Linked DNA regions of Azospira inquinata. The protein of the gene in region 1 interacts with the protein of each later gene in a pairwise test. Links are inferred from orthologs where the notes say so. Each region holds a gene or a part of one and is shown on either strand. Other genes may lie near its edges. The genes, in order: pheT and secD.

What was found.
Region 2: the proteins of pheT (region 1) and secD interact in binary tests that used the Escherichia coli proteins (3 or more experiments, as listed by UniProt). The link is inferred for Azospira inquinata from one-to-one orthologs.

Annotation. Positions count from the first base shown.
Region 1 is NZ_CP064782.1:2,728,219-2,731,553, forward strand. What follows is about bases 30-3,049. They hold pheT (phenylalanine--tRNA ligase subunit beta), read left to right. Parts: upstream 30-361; coding sequence 362-2,737; downstream 2,738-3,049. Other genes in these bases: pheS (phenylalanine--tRNA ligase subunit alpha), read left to right, coding at 30-347; Azoinq_RS12485 (integration host factor subunit alpha), read left to right, coding at 2,744-3,046; Azoinq_RS12490 (MerR family transcriptional regulator), read left to right, coding at 3,036-3,049. Outside these bases: more of pheS, read left to right, coding at 1-29; more of Azoinq_RS12490, read left to right, coding at 3,050-3,335.
Region 2 is NZ_CP064782.1:592,552-595,853, reverse strand. The notes cover bases 72-3,058. They hold secD (protein translocase subunit SecD), read right to left. Parts: upstream 2,509-3,058; coding sequence 634-2,508; downstream 72-633. Other genes in these bases: tgt (tRNA guanosine(34) transglycosylase Tgt), read right to left, coding at 3,015-3,058; yajC (preprotein translocase subunit YajC), read right to left, coding at 2,587-2,922; secF (protein translocase subunit SecF), read right to left, coding at 72-623. Outside these bases: more of secF, read right to left, coding at 1-71; more of tgt, read right to left, coding at 3,059-3,302. UniProt on the Escherichia coli protein: Part of the Sec protein translocase complex. Interacts with the SecYEG preprotein conducting channel. SecDF uses the proton motive force (PMF) to complete protein translocation after the ATP-dependent function of SecA.

The DNA.
Region 1 (3,335 bases):
TTTCCTTCGCCGACCTGAAAGGGGTGATTGCCGACTTTCTCCGCCGCTTCTTTGAGAGCGACGATCTGAAAGTGCGTTTCCGTCCCTCCTTTTTCCCCTTTACCGAGCCTTCCGCAGAAATTGACGTGGCCTTCATGAGCGGGGCCCTGGAAGGCCGGTGGTTGGAAATTGCCGGCTGTGGCATGGTCCATCCCAATGTGCTGCGCTACGCTGGAATTGATCCGGAGCGCTATACCGGCTTTGCTTTCGGTATGGGGCCGGACCGGCTCACCATGCTGCGCTACGGGGTCAATGACCTGCGTTTATTCTTCGACGGCGACCTGCGTTTCCTGCGCCAATTCGTTTGAGTTAGGAATTTTCCGTGAAATTTTCCGAATCCTGGCTGAGAACTTTCGTTAACCCGGCCCTTTCCAGTGCTGAGCTGTCCCAACTTCTGACCATGGCCGGTCTGGAAGTGGAAGAGGAAGAGCCGGTAGCCCCGGCATTCTCCCAAGTGGTGGTGGCCCAGGTGCTGGCCGTGGAAAAACACGCCAACGCGGACCGCTTGAACGTGTGCCAAGTCCAAGTGGGCGAAGGCGCCCCGGTCCAGATTGTCTGTGGCGCTCCCAATGTGGCCGCCGGCCTTAAGGTGCCCTGTGCCCTGCCCGGGGCCAAGTTGCCCGGGGATTTCAAGATCAAGGTGGCCAAGGTGCGGGGGGTGGAATCCTCCGGCATGCTTTGTTCTGCCAAGGAACTGGGGCTGGCGGAAGAATCCTCCGGGCTGCTGGTATTGCCGGAAGACGCCCCGGTTGGGGAGAGTATCCGCCGCTACCTGGATCTGGACGATACCCTGTTTACCCTGAAGCTGACCCCCAACCGGGCCGACTGTCTATCCCTCACCGGGGTGGCCCGGGAAGTGTCCGCTCTCACCGGGGTGGCCGCGGTCTATCCGGAAGTGACGCCGGTGGCCGTGGGTGGCACGGTGACCCGTAACGTCCAACTGGGGGCGGGGGATGCCTGCCCCTTGTATTTCGGCCGGGTGATTCGAGGCGTAAACGCCAAGGCGGCCACGCCGGAATGGATGCGTCGGCGGTTGGAACGGAGCGATATTCGCCCCGTCTCCGCCATCGTGGACATCACCAATTACGTGCTTTTGGAGTTAGGCCAACCGCTTCACGCCTTCGACAACGGCTTGCTGCAAGGGGATATCCAGGTGCGCTGGGGCCAGGCGGGTGATCGCCTAACCCTGCTGAATGGCCAGGAAATCGCTCCCAAGGCGGATGAATTGGTCATTGCCGACCAATCCGGGCCCCTGGCCCTGGCTGGCATCATGGGGGGTACCGCCAGCGGTATTAGTCTGGAAACCCAGGAACTGTTCCTGGAATCCGCCTTTTTCGATCCCCACGCCATTGCCGGGCGGGCCCGGCGTTACAGCTTTTCCTCCGACGCCTCCCACCGCTTTGAACGGGGGGTGGATTTCGGGGGCTGCGCCCGGGCCATGGAACGGGCTAGCCAGTTGATCCTGGAAATCTGCGGTGGGGAAGCTGGTCCTCTGGTACAAGCCCAAACCGCCTTGCCCCATCGTCATCCGGTGCGCCTGCGTACGGCCCGGGTGGGCAAAATCCTGGGCGTTCCCTTTATCTCTGAGCGTATTGGTGAATTGCTTTCCCGTTTGGGGCTGAGTTTCCAACGGGAGGGGGATAATTTTCTGGTGACGCCCCCCACTTTCCGCTTCGACATTGAAGTGGAAGAGGATTTGATCGAAGAAGTGGTGCGGGTGCACGGCTATAACGAAATTCCCGCCCGTCCCCCCAAGGCGGCCATGACCATGCTGCCCTGGAGCGAGGATCAGCGGCCCGTTCAGCGGCTGCGGCAAATCCTGGCCGATGCTGGCTATCAGGAGGTGATTAACTTTGCCTTCGTGGAAGCGGCCTGGGAAGCGGATTTCGCCCAGAACGATAGCCCCATCCGTCTGGCCAATCCTATCGCCAGCCAAATGGGGGTGATGCGCACCTCCCTGATCGGCGGGCTGGTTTCCACTCTGAACAACAACCTGAAGCGTAAACAGGAGCGGGTCCGGGTTTTTGAAACGGGTCGTTGCTTCTGGCGTCAGGAAGGGGGCAGTCCGGTGCCCGGCTTCGCCCAGCCCTGGAAACTGGGCGGCCTAGCCTATGGTCCTGCCGCACCGGAGCAGTGGGGTCAGTCCCATCGCCTGGTGGACTTTTTCGACCTCAAGGGGGATTTAGAGGCTCTGCTCCAGCCGGCTGTCGCCCGTTTTGAGAAGGCCCAGCATCCGGCCCTGCATCCGGGGCGGGCGGCGGCTCTTTCGGTAGCCGGCCAGACCATTGGCGTTATCGGGGAGCTCCATCCCCGCTGGGTGCAGAAATACGGTTTGCCCCATGCGCCGGTGGTGTTCGAGCTGGATTTGCATGCCCTGCTGCAAGGACGCTTGCCCCGGTTTGAAGAACTGTCCCGCTTCCCCGCTGTGGTCCGGGATTTGGCCGTGGTGGTAGATCAATCCCTGGCCTTCCAGACCCTGCTGGACGGTTTGAAAGCCGCCCATCCTCCCCTGGTAAAAGACATCCAGCTCTTCGATGTTTACACCGGAAAAGGGGTGGAGGAAGGGAAAAAAAGCCTTGCGTTACGTATAGTTATGCAAGATACTCAAAAAACTTTGCAAGATGTGGAAGTGGATGCTGCCGTAACGGCCCTGGTGCAAATTCTGGAGCGCCAGTTTGCCGCCAAGCTGCGCGTCTAGCCCGGGATTTATATGACGCTGACCAAAGCAGAACTGGCCGACCTGTTGTTTGAAAAAGTCGGTTTGAATAAGCGGGAGGCCAAAGACATGGTCGAGGCCTTCTTCGAAGAAATTCGTAATGCCCTGGAACGGGGGGAAGGGGTCAAACTCTCCGGTTTTGGCAATTTCCAGTTGCGGGACAAGCCCCAACGACCCGGGCGCAATCCTAAAACCGGGGAAGAAATTCCCATTACCGCCCGTCGGGTGGTGACCTTTCATGCCAGCCAGAAGCTGAAGGCGGAAGTGGAACAGTCTTACCATGGACAATAATTCCAAAGAACTCCCCAAGGAAGCGTTGCCGCCCATTCCGGCTAAGCGCTATTTCACCATCGGTGAAGTGAGTGAGTTGTGCGGGGTGAAACCCCATGTGCTGCGCTACTGGGAACAGGAGTTTTCCCAGCTGAAACCGGTGAAACGGCGGGGGAACCGCCGCTATTACCAGCATCATGAAGTTCTTTTGGTGCGGAGAATTCGGGAACTCCTTTACGATCAAGGGTTTACGATTAGCGGTGCCCGTCATCGCCTTGAGGAAATCAGCGAACAGGAAGCCGGGCCAACC
Region 2 (3,302 bases), 2.1 Mb from region 1 along the record:
ACCACCACGGATTCATTCACCGAATAGCCCAGCACGGCCAGGACCGCCGCCAGCACCGAGAGGGAAAATTCCCACTGGAAGAAGGCGAAGAAGCCCAGGATGATCACCACGTCGTGCAGGTTGGCGATGATGGCGGAAATGGAGAAGCGCCATTCAAAGCGGAAGGCCAGGTAGATGATGATGCCGATGACCACCAGGAGCAGGGCCAGGGCCCCGTTGGTGGCCAGTTCCTGACCCACCTGGGGCCCCACGAATTCCACCCGGCGCAGGGAGGCGGAAGCGTCCTCGGCGTGGAGGGCGCCCATGACGGATTCACCCAGCTTGGCGGTGTTCTGTTCGCCCTTCAGGGGCAGGCGAATCAGCACATCCTCGGAGGAACCGAAATTCTGCACGGAGAAATCGCTGTAGCCCGAGTGTTCTAGGGCGCCCCGCATTTTCTCCAGATCGGCGGCCTGGCTGTAATGGACTTCGATCAGGGTGCCCCCGGTGAATTCCACGGACAGGTGGAGGCCCCGGGTGGCGAGGAAGAAAATGGCCGCTACGAAGGTAATCGCCGAAATGACGTTGAACACCAGCGCATGGCGCATGAAGGGAATGTCTTTGTGAATGCGGAAGAATTCCATGGCGGTTTCCTTACTTGGCGCTGCCGGCAACGTTGCCGGGCTTCCAGATTTGGCCGATGGCCAGTTTTTCCAGCTTGCGACGGCGGCCGTAGATCAGATTCACCAGGGACCGGGAGACCACCACGGAACTGAACATGGAGGTGAGGATGCCCAGGCAGTGGACCACGGCAAAGCCCCGGATGGGGCCGGAACCGAAGGCCAGGAGCATGATCCCCACAATCAGGGTGGTGATGTTGGAGTCGATGATGGTATCGAAAGCCCGTTCGTAACCGGCGGAGATGGCCGCCTGGGGACTGGCCCCGTTACGCAGCTCTTCCCGGATCCGCTCGTTGATCAGCACGTTGGAGTCGATGGCCATCCCCAGGGTCAGGGCGATAGCCGCGATCCCGGGCAGGGTCAGGGTGGCCTGCAACATGGAGAGAATGGCCACCAGGAACAGCAGGTTGGAAGCCAGGGCCGCCACGGAGACCATGCCGAAGACCATGTAGTACAGGATCATGAAAATGGCGATGGCGGAGAAGCCCCACAGATTGGAGTGGAAGCCCTTCTTGATGTTGTCCGCGCCGAGGGACGGGCCGATGGTCCGTTCTTCCACGATGTCCATGGGGGCGGCCAGGGAACCGGCCCGGAGCAGCAGGGCGGTGTCGCTGGCTTCCTGGGTGCTCATCTTGCCGCTGATCTGCACCCGGCCGCCGCCGATTTCACCCCGGATCACCGGAGCGGTCACCACTTCCCCCTTGCCCTTTTCGATGAGCAGGATGGCCATGCGCTTGCCCACGTTATCCCGGGTCACGTCCTTGAAAATCCGGGCGCCGGCGGAATCCAGGGTGAGGTGCACCGCCGGTTCGTGGGTTTGGCCGTCGAAGCCGGGTTGGGCGTCCGTGAGCCGATCCCCGGTGAGCACCACCTGCTTCTTCACCAGGATGGGCAGGCCGGCCCGCTCCGAATAGATTTCGTCGCCGAAGGGCGTCTGTCCGGCCCGAGCGGCTTCAATGGCGCTGGGATCGTCATCCACCATGCGGATTTCCAGGGAGGCGGTGCGGCCCAGGATGTCCTTGGCCTTGGCCGTGTCCTGCACCCCGGGGAGCTGCACCACGATACGGTCAGCGCCCTGTTGCTGGATCACCGGCTCGGCCACGCCCAGTTCGTTAATCCGGTTGTGCAGGGTGGTGATGTTCTGCTTGATGGCGAAGTCCTGGATGCGCTTGATGGCTTCCGGCTTCATAGTGGCGTAGAGCTTCAGATCGGAGCCGCTGCCGCTTTCCGCCAGTTGCAGATCCGCCTGATTGTCTTCAATGGCGGTCTGGGCAGCCTTCAGGGTGTCTTCGTCCCGGAAGCGGATGATGACCCCGCTACCCTGCCGGTCAATGCCCGCGTGGCGGATGTTCTTGTCCCGCAGCAGGCTGCGCAGGTCGGCGGCGGTGGAATCCAGACGCTTGGTCAGGGCCCCCTGCATATCCACTTGCAGCAGGAAGTGCACCCCGCCCCGCAGGTCCAGGCCCAGGTACATGGGCAGGGCGCCCATGCTGGTGAGCCATTGGGGAGTGGCGGAGAGCAGATTCAGGGCCACCACGTATTCCGGGTTGGCCGGATCGGGATTGAAGGCTTTTTCCAGTAGATCCTTGGCTTTCAGCTGGGTATCCGTATCCCGGAAGCGGGCCTTGACCCCGTTGCTGTCCAGGAAAATGCCTTCGCTGGTCACGCCCGCGTCTTTCAGGGTGCCTTCGACCCGGGCCAGGAGCTGGTTATCCACCTTGATGGTGACGTGGGTGGGGGAGACCTGCACCGCCGGCGATTCGCCGAAGAAATTGGGCAGGGTGTAAAGGAAGCCGATCACCAGCGCCACGGCAACGGTGATGTATTTCCAGAGGGGGTAGCGATTCATAGTGTGTTTCTTCGCGCAAGAAAAGAGGCGCGGCCAAAAACAACGGGCGGGAATTGCTCCCGCCCTGGCGTCGCGTTCTTAGAGGGACTTCAGAGTGCCTTTGGGCAGAATGATCTGCACGGCGGGCTTTTGCACCACGATTTCCGTTTCCGGAGCAATTTCCACGTGGACGTATTCCTCGCCCACCTTGGTTACCCGGCCGGCAATGCCGCCCTGGGTCACCACTTCGTCACCCTTCTGCATGGCGCCCAGCAAGGCTTTGTGTTCCTTGGCGCGCTTCATTTGGGGGCGGATCATCAGCAGCCAGAAAATGGCGAAAATGACGATCATGGGCAGAAAGGACATGATCCCACTGACGGGATCGGTAGCGGCGGCCTGGCCGGCCTGTTGCGCATAAGCGGCGCTAATCAGCACGGTCTAACTCCTCTCGGATTGGTGATGGATTAAACGGGCCATTGTACCACCGGTCCATGACCCTGCCGTGTCGGTGGAATGCCCCCTGACGCCTAGGCCAGGGGCCCTCTCGCCCGGTCCGTGGCAAAGCGTTGCCGGTATTCCGTCAAACGCCCGGCGGCAATGGCTTCCCGCAGTTCCCCGGTGAGTACCTGGTAATAGCGCAGGTTGTGGATGGTGTTGAGCTGGGCCCCCAGGATTTCCCCTACCCGGAACAGATGGTGCAGGTAGGCCCGGGTGAAATTGCGGCAGGTATAGCAGTCGCAGCTTTCGTCCAGGGGACGTAGATCCTGGCGATAGGCGGCGTTTTTGATCTTCACGTCGCCATAGCGGGTGAATAG